2 regions of the Flexivirga sp. YIM B11880 genome follow, and region 2 is predicted to be linked to the other one. Evidence: predicted binding sites of a transcription regulator. Region 2 holds the regulator's gene; the other holds the start of a gene.
The links. The regulator LexA, encoded in region 2, represses DNA repair genes until DNA is damaged. The targets are predictions, from matches to a motif close to TCGAACANNTGTTCGA.

Region 1: the regulator LexA is predicted to act here: its motif matches at 6,324-6,339, upstream of ACN8HC_RS00895 (HNH endonuclease signature motif containing protein).

The regions. Positions count from the first base shown of each region.
Region 1 is NZ_JBMAMH010000001.1:187,738-196,774, reverse strand. Features, by position in the region: gene ACN8HC_RS00930 (ABC transporter permease) at 1-653, opposite strand, end outside; gene ACN8HC_RS00925 (ABC transporter ATP-binding protein) at 643-1,446, opposite strand; gene ACN8HC_RS00920 (ATP-binding protein) at 1,634-3,268, shown strand; gene ACN8HC_RS00915 (response regulator) at 3,265-3,927, shown strand; gene ACN8HC_RS00910 (spermidine synthase) at 3,975-4,775, opposite strand; gene ACN8HC_RS00905 (sterol carrier family protein) at 4,850-5,215, shown strand; gene ACN8HC_RS00900 (LLM class flavin-dependent oxidoreductase) at 5,225-6,094, shown strand; gene ACN8HC_RS00895 (HNH endonuclease signature motif containing protein) at 6,551-7,936, shown strand; gene ACN8HC_RS00890 (sunset domain-containing protein) at 8,021-9,037, opposite strand, start outside.
Region 2 is NZ_JBMAMH010000002.1:159,572-168,608, forward strand. Features, by position in the region: gene ACN8HC_RS05265 (DegV family protein) at 1-793, shown strand, start outside; gene ACN8HC_RS05270 (ComEA family DNA-binding protein) at 888-1,847, shown strand; gene ACN8HC_RS05275 (ComEC/Rec2 family competence protein) at 1,854-4,226, shown strand; gene ACN8HC_RS05280 (LysR family transcriptional regulator) at 4,245-5,168, opposite strand; gene ACN8HC_RS05285 (Sir2 family NAD-dependent protein deacetylase) at 5,351-6,181, shown strand; gene lexA (transcriptional repressor LexA) at 6,188-6,904, opposite strand; gene ACN8HC_RS05295 (LysM peptidoglycan-binding domain-containing protein) at 7,187-7,600, shown strand; gene nrdR (transcriptional regulator NrdR) at 7,858-8,346, shown strand; gene ACN8HC_RS05305 (vitamin B12-dependent ribonucleotide reductase) at 8,443-9,037, shown strand, end outside.

The DNA.
Region 1 (9,037 bases), on a different contig from region 2:
AGGGAGGCGAGGATCCAGGAGGTCGCACTCGGCACGACGATCGACCGCAGCACCTGCAGCCGGCTGGCGCCGAGGATCCGGGCGTTGTTCACCAGATTGCGGTCGACCTCACGAGCGCCCTGGAAGGCGTTGAAGAACACCGGGAAGAACACCAGCACCGTGGCGGTGGCGATCTTGGACTCCATGCCGAGGCCGAACCAGATGATGAAGATGGCCGAGAGCACGATGCGCGGAACCGCGTTGGCGGCCTGGATGAACGGCGAGAGCACCTCGGCGAGCAGGCGGGCCCGGCCGAGCAGGATGCCCAGCACCACGCCGGCCACCGCGCCGATCAGGAAGCCGTAGACCGCCTCCTGCAAGGTCACCGAGATCTGCTCGAAGATCGGGCCCTGCGCGGTGCCGTCGGTGAACCAGGTGACCAGCTTCTTCCAGATCAGACTGGGCTTGGAGTAGAAGAACGGGTCGAACCACAGGTTCACCGAAAGCTCCCAGAAGGCCAGCACGGCGACCAGCAGGAGGACGCGCAGGCTGTAGATGAGGGCCTTGTGCTTGCGGAGCCGCATCCGGGGATCGGGGATGCGGTCGACGCGCGTGGGGACTTCGCCGGTCATGGCGCCGGCGGTCCCCGGCGCGTCCATGGTCTTAGGCGACACGAGATGCTCCTTGCGCTCGGGCGGTCTCGACCTCGGAGGACAGGGACCGCCAGATCTTGGAATAGGTTTCGATGAATTCGGGGGTGAGCCGCAGCTCCTCGACGTTGCGGGGGCGCGGCAGGTTGATGCGGAAGTCGTCCTTGATCCGGGCGGGGCTGGCCGTCATGACGACGACCCGGTCGGCGAGGGCGATGGCCTCTTCCAGGTCGTGCGTGACGAAAATGACCGCGGTGCCGGTGCCCGACCACAGGTCGAGCAGCTCGTTCTGCATCAGGGCCCGGGTCTGGACGTCGAGCGCGGAGAACGGCTCGTCCATCAGCAGGATCTTGGGCTCGTTGACGAGGGTCTGGGCGAGGGCCACTCGCTTGCGCATCCCGCCGGACAGCTGGTGCATGTAGGACTTCTCGAAACCGGCGAGGCCGACCCGGGTGATCCAGTCCATCGCTTTGTCGTGGGCCTCGGCCTTGGGCATGCCTCGCCACATCGGGCCGGCGGCGACGTTGGCCAGTACGTTGCGCCAGGGCAGCATCGCGTCCGCCTGGAACATGTAGCCGACCCCGTCCGGGATGCCGTGCACTCGCGCGCCGTTGACTTGAACGTCACCCTCGGAAGGCGGTTCGAGGCCGGAGACGAGCGAGAGGGTGGTGGACTTCCCGCAGCCGGTGGGTCCGACGACGGCGACGAACTCACCGGCGTCGACGGTCATGGTGATGTCGGAGACCGCGGTGTGGGTGCCACCACCGGCCTTCACGAAACGCTTCGTCGCGTGTGACAGCTCGACGAGGTGCGACATACGCGTCCTTTCTCTGGTGGATGCTGTGACTGCGCTCACATCGAACGAGGCACGGCGCAGGACGCTATGGGGTCGCCGCAGCTGCTGTCTGCCTTGCGAGCGTTGCCCCGTTTTCGCGCGCTGAGCGCGTTTCGCACGTTTTGCATCCGTGGGGCCGAGGCCGGTCGACGCCCTATCGTTGTCCGCCATGACCCCTGCTCAGCGGCGCACGGGCCGCGGCTCGCGGCGGCTGCCGTTCACCCGCCAGATGATGCTGTTGCAGGTCGCTGTGGTCGCCGCTCTCGGTGTGGCGACCCTGCTGGTCGCGGGCTTCTTCCTGCGCGCGACGTTGCAGCGCCAGTACGAGCAGCGGGCGCTCGCGGTGGCGCGCGGCATCTCGGCCGACCAGGGGCTGGGCGACCTCGTTGCCGCCGATGACCAACGACAGGTCGCAGCGATCGCGGCCGCCCAGCAGCGCTCGACACATGCGTTGTTCGTCGTGGTCACCAACGACAAGGGAGTTCGTCTTGCCCACCCGAATCCCGACGCCATCGGGAAGTTGGTGAGCACCGATCCGCACGAAGCGCTGTCCGGCAACGAGACCGTCGCGATCGAGCGCGGCACGCTGGGTCTTTCGGCGCGCGGCAAGGTGCCGCTGCGCGATTCGACCGGTCGGGTCGTGGGGGAGGTGAGCGTCGGCTTCGCGGCCACCGACATCAGCGACGCGCTGTGGCGGGTGCTTTTCATCGTGCTGCCGTGGGCGCTCGCGGCGGTGCTCGCCGCGGTGCTGCTGACCGCGCTGCTCGGCCGGAGGTTGAAGCGGCTGACGCTGGGCCTGGAGCCGTCCGATGTCGCGGACCTGGTGCGGGAGCGTGAGGCGGTCCTGCACGGCATCAGCGAGGGCGTGCTCGCGGTCGACCGCGATCGCAGGGTCACGATGTGCAACGCAGAGGCAGTTCGCCTGCTCGGCAAGGAGATTGCGATCGGCAAGGACCTGGACGAACTGGCGCTTGCCCCGGACCTGCTGCGGCTGATGAGCCATCCCCAGGAGGACCGCCGGGCGGTCACTGCGGTCTCCGGCAACCGGGTGCTCGTCGCCACGCACCGACCGGTCGCCCTGGCGGACGGCACCGACCTCGGCGGTGTGCTCACCGTGCGGGATCGCACCGAGTTGGAGCAGCTGACCAGCGAGCTGGCGGCGGTGCGGAGTATGACGAGCGCCTTGCGCGCGCAACGCCACGAATTCGCCAACCGGATGCACACCGTCATGGGCCTGTTGCACACGGCGAGCACCGATGACGCGATCGAGTACCTTTCCGACAGCGTCAAATTCGCGACCAACGAAGAGATCAGCGAGAACCCGGCCGTGGAGTCCAACACCATCCGCGCGTTCTTCGCCGGGAAGCAGTCCGCGGCCGCGGAGGCCGGGGTCAGCCTGACGCTTTCCGAGCAGAGCTGGGTGCCGCAGAAGCTGGTCGCGCCCGTCGAGGTGATCACCGTGCTGGGCAACCTCGTCGACAACGCGATCGAGGCGGCGCGGGGCTCCGCTGCCCGGCCGGCGCGGGTCGAGGTGGACCTGCTCGCCGACGGGCAGGACCTCGTCATCTCCGTGGCGAACACGGGGGACGGGATCCCCGCCCACCGCGCGGAATCCATCTTCGTCGGCGGGGTGAGCTCGCGGGGAGCCGGTCGTGGCATGGGGCTCGCGATCGCCCGGGCCACTGCGGAAGGCCTCGGCGGCGAGTTGCGGCTGGCGGCACTCGGTGGTGAGGCGGCGGAGACGGTCTTCGTCGCGAATCTGCCGAAAGTGCTGGAAGCACGGGAGGTTCAGGATCAGCTATGAGGAAGGTCTTGGTCGTCGACGACGACTTCAGGGTGGCGTCGGTGCACGCGTCATACGTCTCGGCAGTGGACGGCTTCGAGGTCGTGGCGGTCGCGCACACCGCGAGTGACGCCCTACAGGCGGTGCACGAGCTGCATCCCGACCTCGTGCTGCTCGACAACTACCTACCCGACCAGCCCGGTCTCCAGGTGTGCGCGCATCTCGCGGGTACGCGATGTGACGTCATGATGATCACGGCCGATGGCGCCGCCGAGTCCGTGCACGCCGCGCTGTCCGCGGGGGCGGTCAACTACGTCGTGAAACCTTTCGCCGCGGAGCAACTCACCCGCCGCCTGAAGGCATGGCAGCGGTATCGGAGCCGAGTCGGGCACGGGCTGCTCGACCAGGACCAGATCGATACGGCGCTGCGGGTGTTGCACGAGGGTGACCGGCCGCAAATGCCGAAAGGCCAGTCGCCGGTGACGGCTTCGCTGGTGCGTGAAGCGCTGGAGGCCTCCCGTGAGCCGGTGTCTGCAGCCGACCTCGGCACCACGCTCGGCATCGCCCGGGCCACCGCGCAGCGCTATCTCGCGGGCCTGGTGGACGAGGGGGTTGCCGTGATGAGGCTGCGGTATGGCGGGACGGGTCGTCCCGAGCACGAATACGAGTGGCGCCGCTGACGTCGGTCGAGTAGGCGGAGCGCTAGCGGAGCCGTATCGAGACCACGTCACCGCACGCGCCACGCCCCGAGATCAGGCGGGGTCGGGGACGGGAGGACGTCCTCGTCGGTGAACGGCTTGGCGGTGCCTTGCAGCGTGCGCGCCGGCCGGACGGCGGTCGTCGCGGCCAATCGCGTTGCGCGACGGCGTAGTTCATCGAGGTCGAGTGGTCCGTCGGACGCCAGGACCACGTAGTTGCCGAAGCGACGGCCCTTCATGACGTCGGTCAGCGCAAGAACGGCCGCATCGGTGAAAGTCCTTGTGATCGTTGCCAATGCTCGGACGAGATGTCGTTTGGTGGGCTCGTCGGCGAGGTTGATCAGGAGAAGGCCGCCGGGCTTGAGCACCCGGCGGTAGTGAGCGATGACGCCTGGCGACATCAGGTCGGCGGGGACGCGCCCCTCGTCATACGCATCGACGACGATGACGTCGGCGGAGTCGTCGCGCAGCGCGCGGACGCCAGTGGCGCCGTCCTGCGGCCGCACTCGGATGCGGTGGTTCCGCGGGAGCGGCAGCTCCCGCCGGACGGCTTCGGTGATGGCCGTGTCGGGCTCGAAGACGATCTGTGGCGAGCCCGGGCGGGTGTGCTGTACGTAGCGCGGAAGAGTCAGCCCGGCACCGCCGAGGTGCGTGACGGCGAGCGGTCCGGGCGGCAACAGGTCGAAGCCGATCGCGAGTTGTGCGACGTATTCGAAGACGAGCAGCTCGGGATCACCGAGGTCCACGTGTGACTGCGGGTGGCCGTCACGCAGGACCGTGACGCCGCCGCGATCGTCGGGCTCAAAGTCGAAGTGCGGCGCGTCCGTCACGATGTCAGGGTATGCCGCGGGTGATCGCCGGGGACTACGTGCGGGAGGATGACAGCCCCGAAAGGAGTTGGTCGATGGCGGCACGGAAGATCGATCCGGAGCAAGGACGCGCAGCGGTGCTGTCCTGGTGCGCGGACCCAGAGGTCACGAGGCCGGTCCGCGCCCTGGCCGTGCGGTTCAGTCTCCAAGAGCTCGAACTGCAGGCACCCGGGCGCAGTGTCGAGGTCCGGGTCCCGCCGTTCGGTGCGGTGCAGGTGATCGAAGGGCCGCGACACCGCCGCGGTACTCCGCCGAACGTCGTTGAGCTCTCTTCGGATTCATGGCTGAAGCTCGTCGTCGGTGACCTCAGCTGGGCGGACGCCGAGGCTACCGGCCAGGTTTCGGCATCCGGCTCGCGTGCCGACCTGTCGCCATACCTGCCGTTGCTACGGCGACCGTAGAGTTGACCCATGCGCGTCGGCATCACGATCCTCCCGGAAGAACGTTGGCCGCAGGCGGCGCCCAAGTGGCGCGCGGCCGAGCAACTCGGCTTCGACCACGCCTGGACCTACGACCACCTCGTGTGGGCGGGCCTGCCCGACGCGCCGTGGTTCGGCACCACGCCGACGTTGACTGCTGCCGCGATGGTGACCTCGACCATTCGGTTGGGCACCTTCGTGACGTCGCCGAACTTCCGCCACCCGGTGGCGTTCGCCCGGGACGTCCTCGCGCTCGACGACATCTCCGGAGGGCGTTTCATCTGCGGGATCGGGCGAGGCGGGGACCTCGACTCCGAACTGCTCGGTGAGCTGCCGAGCGTCGGCGAACGCACCGAGCGCTTCTCCGAGTTCGTCCGGCTGCTCGACAAAGCGCTGACCGAGGATCACGTCACGTATGACGGCAGGTTCTTCAGCGCACACGACTCCCGAAACCTGCCCGGGTGCGTACAACAGCCACGCGTCCCGTTCATCGTCGCGGCGAACGCGCCCAAGGGGATGCGGCTCGCGGCCGAGATCGGCGACGGCTGGGTCACCTATGGCAAACCGACTGGTAGCGAAGCCGACTGGTGGGCTGGGCTGCGTGAGTCGAGCGAGCGGATGACCGAGGTGCTCGACGCCACCGGACGCGCGGACGCGTCTTTTGAGCGGCATCTGAATGGCGACGGCCTGCGCGGTTCGGTCTACGAGAGTGTCGACCGGTTCGAGGACACGCTCGGCCGTGCCCGCGAGCTCGGCTTCACTGACGTCATCACACACTGGCCACGCCCGGAAGCACCTTATGCCGCAACGGTCGAGGTGCTGGAAACCGTTGCCGCAGAAGTGCTCCCGCGGGTCAGCTGACAGCAATTCCGGCGCTTTCGTTGCCGGTCGGGTGAACCGCGTCGATATCGTAGCGTTCCACCACATCCATGATGGCGTCCTCCATGAACCGGACCGGTTCACGGCCGATCAACTCGGCCTCCTGCTGGTCCCCGGTGAGGCCCTTCTTCGCCCGACCGGTGCCGCGGCACGGAAGACATCAGCAGGGGGCTTTCGGCAGCGGCGCGTTCCGCAAGTCGTGCGGCTGGATTGAAAAATGTGTTCTATGAGAAGTATGTACAAGGTGTGCATTCGATGGTAGTTTAATGATAGTGAAAAACCGGCAGTAGGAGGGGTGTTCGGGCCATGGCGATCGATGGAACCATGCGGATACCTGACTCCCCGCGGTCCGTAGAATCTGATACGGACGGCTTTTATGAAGTGCTCGCTGCGAAAGGTCGACCAGCGCCTGGCCGGGGTCGGGAGGTGCTCGCCCGGTTGACGGAGGCAGCGCAACTGGTGGACGAAGCACCTGAGGTGTTGACCCAGTTGGGTGAGGACGAGTTGACCGATCTGGCGGGTGTGCTGCTGCGGTTGCAGGCCCGGGCCGGGCAGGTGGCGACCTTGGCCGTGGGGGATGCGGCCGAGCGTGGCACGGTCGATCGGTCGGACGCGGCGAACACGCAGCAGTGGGTGGCCTGGTGCGCCACGAGGTCCGGGGTCTCGGTAGAGCCGCGGGATGCCAAGACGGTGGCTGTGGTTGCCGAGGCGTGTCGAGATCGGCGTAACCAGGTGATCACCGTCGCGGTTCCCGACGGGTCCTGCACCTTGACCACGGCGCGCCGGGTGCTGGAGCACACGCAGCCGGTGGCCAAGATCATCCCGGCCGCGTCCCGGCAGGAGATCCATGGCTGGTTCCTGCAGTTGGACCCGTCCTACGGTTCCCGTGGCGTGGACGAACTGACCCGCAAGTTGCAGGCCATCTATGCACCGGACACCCTCGCGGCTGAGGACGCCCACCTGGAGGACGTCGAATCGTTGAGCTGGCACAAACTGGCGACTGGAATGTGGCGGTTGATCGCCGACCTGTCCCCGGCACACGCCGCGATCGTGAAGCAGGCAATCACTGCGATGTCCGCACCCAACCCCGCCACACACAACACTGGCCGGGACGCCGCCGCACACAGCGACGCTGCCTCCGGCGGTGGGCACGATGGTGCCCGCGAGAGGAACCACCAGGACCGCTCGGACGGGCGCGACCGCGGTGGCGCGGCTCCCGCTCCGGCCATGGGCGGAAAAGTGCGGGATGATCGCCTTCCGAGCAAGCGTCGACTGGACGCGCTACTGGATCTGATGTCCGCGGGTGCGAAGGTCGCGTGCGGTGACGGCACCGGAGTGGGTGCGGCCGCGACCGTGCTGCTCACGATGGATCTGGACGCCCTGCTCACCGGGATCGGTGGCGCCACCACCATCACCGGCGACGTCTTGGACGCCGCGGCGGCCCGCAAACTGGCCTGTGACGCGGACCTGGTCCCCATCGTGCTGGGCGGACCCAGTCAACCTCTGGACGTCGGACGACGAGAACGCTTGGTCACCAAGGGAATGCGGGCCGCGGTCGTGCACCGCGACAGAGGATGTTCGTTCCCCGGCTGCGACCGGCCACCCGGATTCTGCGAAGTACACCACCTGCGGCCCTGGTGGGCCGGCGGCGACACGTCCCTGGCCAATTCCGCCCTGCTCTGTTGCCGACACCACCAGATCGTGCACCGCAACGGCTACTACGCCACCGTCACCGCAGACGGGGTGGTCTGGAACCTCACCAAAGGCGCCATGCCCGGCTGGACCCACGCCGGATACAAAGCCCCTCTTCTCCTCGCAAGCTAGGTCGCCAAGGCCAACAACAGTCGCAACTCTTGGAGCAGGATTCGAGCCGGCCATGCACTCGACTTCCTTGACCCGAGCCGGCAATCAGCGCCGGTTGGAGTTCCAGTGCCGGAAGCCGGCAGCGGCCGCAGCGGTCTCGTCCCGGAAGTAGACCTCCGCCTCCGTGGAGTCGAAGTCAGGGGAGTCAGGGCCGTGGAACGTCATCGTGTCGGCGTTGCCCTTGAGCCAGCCGGCGGGTCCGGTGCCGTCGGCATTCGGTGCTGCCGAGCCGGGTCCGAGGGGACCGTCGTCGTCGGCCGACGCCGGTGCTTCCGGTTCACCACCGAACTCGGCAAGCGGCAATGGTGGCGTGTCCCAGTCGTCGCCGGACGGACCCGCGGATTTTGCGGCGGGTGCGGCTTGCTCGGCAGGAGGTTCAGAAGGCGCAGCCGCTTCCAGCGGCGGAGGTGGGGTGTCCCAGTCGTCGCCGGAGGGGGTGGCGTTGGTCGTCGCAGGGGCGGCTGGCTCGGTGGACGGCGTTGCGTCCAGCGCTGGGGGAGCCGTGTCCCAGTCGTCGCCGGAGGGGGTGGCGTTGGTCGTCGCACGGGCGGCCGGCTCGGTGGACGGCGTTGCGTCCAGCGCTGGGGGAGCCGTGTCCCAGTCGTCGCCGGAGGGGGTGGCGTTGGTCGTCGCAGGGGCGGCCGGCTCGGTGGACGGCGTTGCGTCCAGGGCTGGGGGTGGCGTGTCCCAGTCGTCGGCGGCAGGTGCGGTGCTCTCGCTGGTGGCAGTGGGAGCGTCGTCCAGCGGTGGTGGCGCGGCATCCCAGTCATCGGCCGCCGGGGTGGCCTGCTGGTCCTCCAGTGCAGGTGGCGGGGCGTCCCAGTCGTCCCCGGAATCAGCCGAGGCGGCCGGTGTGGGCGCCGTCTCATGCAGTGCAGGTGGCGGGGCGTCCCAGTCGTCGACGGCTGGCGTGCGCGCCGTCTCGTCCAGCGCAGGAGGCGGGGCATCCCAGTCGGCGGCGGGAGTGGCGGGCTGGTCGACCAGCGCCGGTGGCGGGGCATCCCAGTCGTCGACGGCTGGCGTGCACGCCGTCTCGTCCAGCGCAGGAGGCGGGGCATCCCA
Region 2 (9,037 bases):
GTCGTACGACGAGGGACGCGGCGTCACGGCCGACGAGGTCGCGCAGGCGCTGCGTGACTTCGTGCCGGTGTCCACGTCACGTCCGTCACCCGCGGTCTTCGCCGAGCTGTATGCCGGGCTGGCGGACGCCGGCCACGACGCGATCGTCTCGATCCACGTGTCCTCGCAGATGTCCGCGACGCTGTCGTCGGCGCAGCTGGCGGCGCGTGACATTCCCATCCCGGTCGAGGTCATCGACAGTGAAACCATCGGCATGGCAATGGGATTCGGCGTCATCGCGGCGGCGGAGACGGCTGCGGCCGGCGGTGACGCGGCGGCGGTCGCCGAGACGGCCCGCCGTCATACCGGATCGTCGACGACCGTCTTCTACGTCGACACGCTCGAGCACCTGCGTCGTGGCGGGCGGATCGGGCGGGCGTCCGCGCTGATGGGCTCGGCGCTCGCCATCAAGCCGTTGCTCACAGTCCGTGACGGGCACATCGAGCCGTTGGAACGCGTTCGCACGACCGGGAAGGCGCTGGCGCGGCTGACGCAGCTCGCCGTCAGCGCGGTCGAGGCGCTGGAAGCGGCGGGTGGCCTGGACGGCGTCGATGTGGCAGTGCACCACTTGGGCGCCCGGGAGCGGGCCGAGACGTCGATCGAACAGCTGGCTGAGCAGATTCCGGATGCGCGCCGGATGCTGCTGGTCGAGCTGGGCGCTGCGGTCGGCGCGCACGTCGGACCGGGCACCCTGGCAGTGGTGGTGACGCCGCGCTTCGCCGGCCGCACCCGCATCATCGGCTCGTTCGACTGACCCGGCGTCCACATCCCCCTCAGCGTGCGCGGCTTTCCACAGGCCGGCGCTCGGTGCCTGCACCAACACACTTGGCGCACCTAACGTTTCAGCCATGTCGCGATCACGTGGGGAGGAGCGCACTCCCGACCGCCTGGCCGCCGTGCTCGAAGAGCTCGAGGCGGTGCGCCGGGCACCGGGCTGGGTGCCGACCGAGGACTCGGTCGTCGACCAGCCGCGTTCGAGGGTGGCTGAGCTGCCGCGCCGCGTCGCGGCGACCCGGCGCGCCGAGCGTGGGGAGCAGGGCCGCCGAGCAGCGCGGCACGCGGCGACCGGCCGCACCGATGAGCTCCGGCCACGGGAGCCGCTGCTGCGGCCACCCGAGCCGTTGATCGGCGCCCAGGTCGCGCCGAGCCGGCTGGCGGTGATCGGTGCGGTGGTGCTGGTGCTCGTCGCAGCACTCATCTTCGGGGGGCGGGTGCTGTGGGCGCGCGCGGCCGCACAACCGCATCCGGTGTCGTCGTCGACGGGGCCCACCACTCCGCAGAGCACGACTGCCGGCAGCACGGCGCCCGCCCGGCAGGGCTTCGCGGCGGCGTCGTCGAACGCGCCGAGCACCTTCGTGGTGCAGGTGGTCGGACAGGTGCACAGTCCCGGAGTGGTGCACGTCAAAGCCGGCTCTCGGGTGCAGGACGTGGTGTCGGCTGCCGGTGGTGCGCTGCCGGGAGCCGACCTCGCCGCGATCAACCTGGCCCGCATGGTGGCCGACGGGGAGCAGATCGTCGTACCCAAGCCGGGCGAACACCCGAGCACCGCGGCTGGCGCTGCGCCCGGGCCCGAGGCTGAGCCGGGAGCCGCCGGCGCAGGCTCGACCGCCGCGGCGATCGTCGACCTCAACACCGCCGACGCCCAGGCACTCGACACGCTGCCCGGTGTCGGTCCGGTCCTCGCGCAGCGCATTCTGCAGTGGCGCGCCGACAACGGCCGGTTCAGCAGCATCGACGAGCTGGGTGAGGTGAGCGGCATCGGCGACAAGATGCTCGCCCAGTTACGCCCGTTGGTTCGCGTGGGCTGAACCGCCGTGGACCTGCGGCTGCTGACCGCGGCGGCGGTGGCGTGGCCGGTCACCCTGGTCGCCCTGCGGCTCCGGCCGGTCTGGTGCTGGTCGCTCGCCGGTGCCGCGCTGCTGCTGGCGGTGCTGTTGGTGCTCGACCGGTCGTGGACGGCCCGGCAGGACGCGGTGTCGAGCGAGCGCCGCGACCGGGTGCTCGGGACCTGTGCGCTCGCGGCGGCGGCGATCGCGCTCGTCGGCGCCGCGACAGCCGGTCACCTCATGGTCCGTCGGGCCGGCACCGTCGACCGGCTCGCCGCCGAGCGCGCGATCGTGCGCGTCGAAGCGGTGCTCTCGTCCGATCCCCGGGTCGCCGGTGCGGGCCTCGCCGGCCGCGACAGTCTGGTCGTCACCAAGATCTCGGTGCGGCAGATCGTCGGCCGGGGTGTGCGCAGCACTCCTCGGACACCGGTGCTGGTGCTCGGCGACGAGCGCTGGCTCGCGCTGCGGTGGCACCAACGCGTCGTGTTCACCGGCCGGTTACAGCCGGCCGAGCCCGGTGACGACGTCGAAGCGGTGCTGACCGTGCGCGGGCCGCCGCAGGTGGTCGGTGGCGCCGGGCCGCTCTTCGACGCGGTCGAGGTCTTCCGGCGCGACACCCGGGTTGCGACCGATGGATTGCCGGCCGATGCCCGCGGCCTGGTCCCTGCGCTGGTCATGGGCGACACCGCACGCCTGCCGCCGGACCTGAACGACGACATGCGCGCCACCGGCATGACCCACCTCAACGCCGTGTCGGGTTCCAACGTGACTCTCGTCTTGTTGTCCGCGATGTGGCTCGCCGGCTGGCTTCGCATTCGGGGCCGCTGGCGGTTTCTCGCCGCGGCGGTCGTGCTGGGTTTGTTCGTGCTGTTGTGCCGGCCGGAACCATCGGTGATCCGGGCCGCCGTCATGGGCCTCATCGGCCTGGTCGGTATGTCGGTGTCCCGGCGGGCGGCCGGGCCGCCGGTGCTCGCGGCGGCGGTGCTAGTCCTGCTCGTGGTGGACCCATGGCTCGCCGCGTCATACGGCTTCGCACTGTCGACGCTCGCCACGGCGGGGTTGCTCTTCTTCGCCCGGCCCTGGGCCGACCGGATCGCCCGGTGGTTACCCCGGCGGCTCGCACCGCTGGCGGAGGCGGTTGCCATTCCGATGGCCGCGCAGGCGATGTGTGCACCGGTGATCGTGCTGCTGCAGGGTTCGGTGAGCCTCATCGGCATACCGGCCAACGTGCTGGCGGCCCCGCTGGTTGCCCCGGCCACGATGTGCGGTGTGGCGACGGTGCTGGTCGCGCCGCTGAGCACGTCCCTCGCGCGCGGACCGGCCTGGCTGGCCGCGCTCCCGACCGAGGGCATCGCGTGGATCGCGCACAGTTGCGCCCGCGTGCCGCTCGGCACGCTGCCCTGGCCCGACGGCGCCGCCGGTGCCCTGCTGCTCGCCGGGCTCACGCTCGTCGCCCTGTTCACCGGTGTCTGGTTGCTGCGTCACCTGTGGGTGCGGCCTTACCTGGCCGGCGCCGGCGCGGTGCTCGCGGCTGCCGCCTGGGCGCCGACACCGATCAGCGGCTGGCCGCCCACCGGATGGGTCTTTGTCGCCTGCGACGTCGGACAGGGTGACGGCGGCGTGCTCGCGACCTCTCCCGGCCACGTCGTGGTGGTCGACACCGGTCCGGAGCCGGACCTGATGGACGCGTGCCTCGACCGGTTACAGGTCGGCGTCATCGACGCCGTCGTCCTGACCCACTTCCACGCCGACCACGTGGGCGGTCTCGCCGGTGTGTTCGAGGGCCGCGCGGTGGGACCGATCTACGTCACGCCGGTGTCGTCGTCGACGACCACGGACACCGACGCCGAGGCCAGCGAGGAGCCACTCGTTCGCAAGCTGGCGGCCGAGCATCACCTGCCGGTCCGGCCCTTGATGACCGGTGACGTGCTCGACATCGGTGCGGTGCACGCGCTCGTGGTCGGCCCCACCCGATTGATCCGCGCCGGCTCGATCCAGAACAACAACAGCGTCGTGCTCGACGTGCGCAGCCAAGGACTGCGGCTGGTGCTCACCGGCGACATCGAACGCGAAGGCGGCACAACGCTGTTGAGCCAACTGCGGGCGCTGCCGAACGCGCCGCCGGTCGACGTGCTCAAGGTGCCGCACCACGGTTCGGCCAACCAGGCCCCGGAGTTGGAGCGCTTCCTGCACGCGCCGATCGCTGTCATCAGCGTCGGTGCGGACAACGACTACGGGCATCCGGCGCCGCGCACGCTCGACCTGCTGCGCGAGAGCAACTCGACGGTCGAGCGCACCGACCGGGGTGGCGACATCGTGATCGTCGCGCGCGACGGGGAGCCGCTGGTGGCTAGGCCGTGACCGGCGAGGCGGAGGCGGTCAGTCGCCGCAGACGCCCTTGGCGTGCGCCGCCTCGCACAGCGCGTCGAGCGTGGCGGCCACTGCCGGCACGCGCTGCAGGTCGGGAGTAGTGACGGCATACACCGTCCGCCGCGAGGCGGGATCCATCGGCAGGCACACGACGCCGGGGTTGCCGGCGGAGCGGCGGATCAGGTCGGGGACGAGGGAGACGCCCAGTCCCTCGGAGACGAGGCCCAGCACCGCGACGTAGTCCTCGGTCTCGAAGGCGACATCCGGGTTGAAGCCGGCGCGCTCGGCCAGCGCGAGCAGGTGACCGCGACATCGAGGGCAGCCGGCGATCCAGGGCTCATCGGCCATGTCGGCGAGCTTGACCTTCTTGGAGGCGGCGCGTGGGTGATCCAGCGGCAGCGCGAGACGCACTTCGTCGTCCAGCAACTTGCGGGTCACGAACGAGTCGATGTCCTCCTCGCCGCGCGCCAGGTCGGTGCCCTCGTAGGCGAAGGCGACGGCGACATCGCACTCACCGGACCGCAGCGCCGCGAGCGACTCGGGCGGCTCGGCTTCGGTGAAGGTCACATGCACGTCCGGGAAGCGCTGCTTGACCAGGGCGAGGGCACGCGGCACCAGCGTGGAGGAGGACGACGGGAACGCCATCAGCCGGACGCGGCCGGCGCGCAGGCCGGCGATCGCGGCCACCTCGGACTCCGCCGCGTCCAGCGCGGCGAGCACCGGGTTGGCGTGCCGAGCCAGCACCTGGCCGGCCTCGGTGAGCCGTACGCTGCGCCCGAGACGCTCCACCAGCACCGTGCCCGTGCGGTCCTCGAGGCGCCGGACCATCTGGGAGATGGCCGGCTGCGAGTAGCCGAGGGAGGCAGCCGCGGCGGTGAAGCTGCCGTGGTCGCTGATGGCCTTGATGACTCGCAGGCCGGCGGCGTCGATCATGCGTCCAGAATAACATTTGGTTATTGACCGGAGATCCAACGTACGAATCGCTGATCGTTACGCTTGTGACGTCATTCTTCCGAGGTTTCGGCGGGTTTTCCGAAGGACCGACGGTCGGTATGTCGGGACGGGTTTGAGCGGCCATCATCGGCAGCTCGGCGGGTGTGTGAGAGCTTGGCTTGGTGGCAGCTGATCTGAGAGCGCTGACCGAGTTGGTCGCAGGCGGGGGAGTGCTCGCGCTCACCGGGGCGGGGCTGTCGACCGAGTCCGGCATACCCGACTATCGCGGAGCCGACGGCACGCGCCGCTTCCAGCCGATGACGGCGCAGGAGTTGCTCGCGGATCGGGAAGCGCGCCGGCGTTATTGGGCGCGGTCGTACGTCGGCTGGCCGCGCTTCGCCGCTGCTCGCCCGAACCAGGGTCACTACGCGGTGGCCGCACTGCAGTCGGCGAGGTATGTCGGGCCGATCATCACCCAGAACGTCGACCGGTTGCACCAGGCCGCAGGTGCGGCCGACGTCGCGGAGTTGCACGGCAGCCTCGAGCAGGTCGTGTGCATGCGGTGCGGCGAACGCTATGCGCGCACCACGGTCGACGAATGGCTCCAACTGGCGAATCCGGACTTCGACCGCTCGGCGGACGGGCCACTGCGGCCCGACGGCGACGTCGCGATCGCCGAGTCGCTGATCGCCGGTTTCCGGCTGGTGCACTGCGTCGTCTGTGGGTCGGACCTGCTCAAGCCGGACGTCGTGATGTTCGGGGAGTCGGTGCCCAAACCGCTGGTCGAGCAATGCTTTTCGTATGTCGCCGCGGCGCGGTCGGTGCTGGTGCTCGGTTCGTCGCTCGCGGTGATGTCCGGCTACCGCTTCGTGCGGCGAGCGGCCCGCGCGGGGATTCCGGTCGCGGTGATCACCCATGGCTGGACGCGCGCCACCGACGAGGAGGTGTCGGTGCGCGTCGACGCGCCGCTCGGTGAGACGTTGACGGCACTCGCCGATGCTCTGACGGGCTGAGCTGACCTAGACCCGGCGCAGGACCGCGGTGACCTTGCCGAGGATCGTCGCGTCGTCGCCGTCGATCGGGTCATAGGCGTCGTTGTGCGGCAGCAGCCAGACCTTCCCGCGGGCCCGCTTGAAGGTCTTGACGGTGGCCTCGTTGTCGAGCATGGCGGCCACGATGTCGCCATTGGTGGCGGTCGGCTGCTGGCGCACGACCACCCAGTCGCCGTCGCAGATCGCCGCGTCGACCATGGAGTCACCGACCACCTTCAGCAGGAAGAGGTCCCCCTCGCCGACGATCTGCTTGGGCAGCGGAAAGACGTCTTCGACCACCTCCTCGGCGAGGATCGGGCCGCCGGCGGCGATCCGGCCGACCACCGGGATGTATGACGCCGCGGGGCGCTGGTCGCCGAGCCCCGTCTCGTCGATGCCGGAGTCGTCGGCTCCGCGCACGCTCGACCCTCCGCGATAGCCGCGCATGTCGGTCGCGTCCGGATCGATCACCTCCATGGCACGGGGGCGGTTGGGGTCGCGGCGCAGGTAGCCCTTGCGCTCGAGCATCGTCAGCTGGTGCGCGACCGAACTGGGGCTGGTGAGGCCGACCGCATCGCCGATCTCGCGCAGGCTCGGCGGATAGCCCCGCCTGTCGACCGAGTTGCGGATCACCTGCAGCACCTTCCGCTGCCGGGTCGTGAGGCCCTCGCCCCTGCGGTCAGGGAGTTCGTGCACCTGTGCCATCGCTGTCATTCCTCCTCGGCGAAGTTGCTCGAAAGCGTCCGGCGAGCGGTGTGTGCGGACGGCTGTCCGAACGGGTTGTCGGTGGTCGGTGCTTGCCTTGGCTTTGTGAAAACAGCGTATGGGTTTCGGACACAAGTTCCAAACATCTGTACGACGCGTGTCTCGACCACATCGAACGTTCGTGCTATACATCGGACAGGCGTCCGATCGCACGAATGTTCGGAGCAGGTCTGCCGACCGAGTGGTGCGACCGTGACCGCACCGGAGTTTCAGGAGGAAGAGATGAGTGCACTGATCCAATGGGATGCGCCGGTCCAGCCGGGCGCGGCGCGGAGAGCCCGCCGGCACCTGCGGACCGTGCCGACCGGCCCGGCGGCACGCGGGGGCGGGCGTTCGGTCGGCGTGCGGGTCCAGCCGGCCGGACTTCGGCTGACCGGTCGAGGCCGCCGCCTCGTCGGTGTGCTGGTCGCTCTTGCGCTGCTCGCCGGTGGCGGCGCCGCTGCCCGGGCGTGGGCCGCGACGCCGGCTCCTTCCCCACGGACCGTCACCGTGCAGTCCGGGCAGACGCTGTCCGAGGTCGCACACGGCGCCTATCCGTCGCTCGCCGTGTCCGACGCGGTCACCAAGGTGGCGCTGGCCAATGGTCTGAACGGTCTGCAGGTGGTCGCCGGTGAGCGGTTACAACTGCCGCGCTGAGGGTTTCCGGCGCGCCGTTCCGAGCGGCTGACCAGCGCTTTTCGGGTGCGACACGCGGGCTCTTGCGCTTGTGGTGAGATCGGCTTAACATCCCTATATCTAGTAGTTACACGGATGCAATTTATCCACATCTAGTCCACACGCAGAGTCCGGTCATCCCCAGTTCGTCCACCGTTTTCCCACAACCTCGTCCACAGGTTGCGGCGATTCGGGCGGCCGGATGGCCTTGCTCGGCAGACGCATGAGAGGGGTCGCACATGCACTGTCCGTTCTGCCGGCACGACGACAGTCGTGTCGTCGACAGCCGCACGAGCGAGGACGGCACCTGCATCAAGCGGCGACGTCAATGTCCCACCTGCGGCAAGCGCTTCTCGACCGTGGAGACGGCCAGCCTGACCGTCGTGAAGCGGTCCGGTGCGAGCGAGCCGTTCAGCCGCCAGAAGGTGCTGATCGGCGTCCGGAAGGCCTGTCAGGGCCGGCCGGTCACCGAGGACCAGTTGGCGCTGTTGGCCCAAGAGGTCGAGGAGTCGATCCGGGCGCAGGGCGCTGCGGAGATCGACGCCCACGACGTCGGCCTGGCCATCCTCGGCCCGTTGCGCAGCCTCGATGAAGTGGCCTATTTGCGGTTCGCGAGCGTCTATCAGGCGTTCGAGGGTCTCGAAGACTTCGAGTCGGCGATCGCCCTGCTCCGTGCCGAGCGACCACCGACCGGCATCGAGCCGGAGCGGCAGCGCACGGGCGACTGAGATCGGCTCCGGATCGTCCCGGGCATCAGCAGCACCAGATCGACAGACCAGACAGCAGCGACAGTCGACCACCGTGAGGTGGAAAGGAAGTTGGACATGACCGACACGGCAGACGCCGGCCCCCAGGCACAGCGCAGCAACTCCGCTCGCAAGGGGCTGACCGTCGAGCGCATCTTCACCACACCGGGTGTGCACCCCTACGACGAGGTCACCTGGGAACGACGCGACGTCGTCCAACAGAACTGGAAGACCGGCGAGACGATCTTCGAGCAGCGCGGTGTCGAGTTTCCCGACAGCTGGTCGCTCAACGCCTCGACCATCGTCACCACCAAGTACTTCCGGGGCGCGGTCGGCACGCCGGAGCGGGAGAGCAGCCTGAAGCAGCTCATCGACCGGGTGGTCCTCACCTACGTGCGCGCCGGCAAGGAGCACGGCTACTTCGCCACCGACGAGGACGCGGAGATCTTCGAGCACGAGCTGACCTGGTCCCTGCTGCACCAGGTGTTCAGCTTCAACTCACCGGTGTGGTTCAACGTCGGCACCAAGTCGCCCCAGCAGGTTTCGGCCTGCTTCATCCTGTCGGTCGACGACTCGATGGACTCGATCCTCAACTGGTACAAGGAAGAGGGCTTCATCTTCAAGGGCGGCTCCGGCGCCGGCCTGAACCTTTCCCGGATCCGGTCCTCCAAGG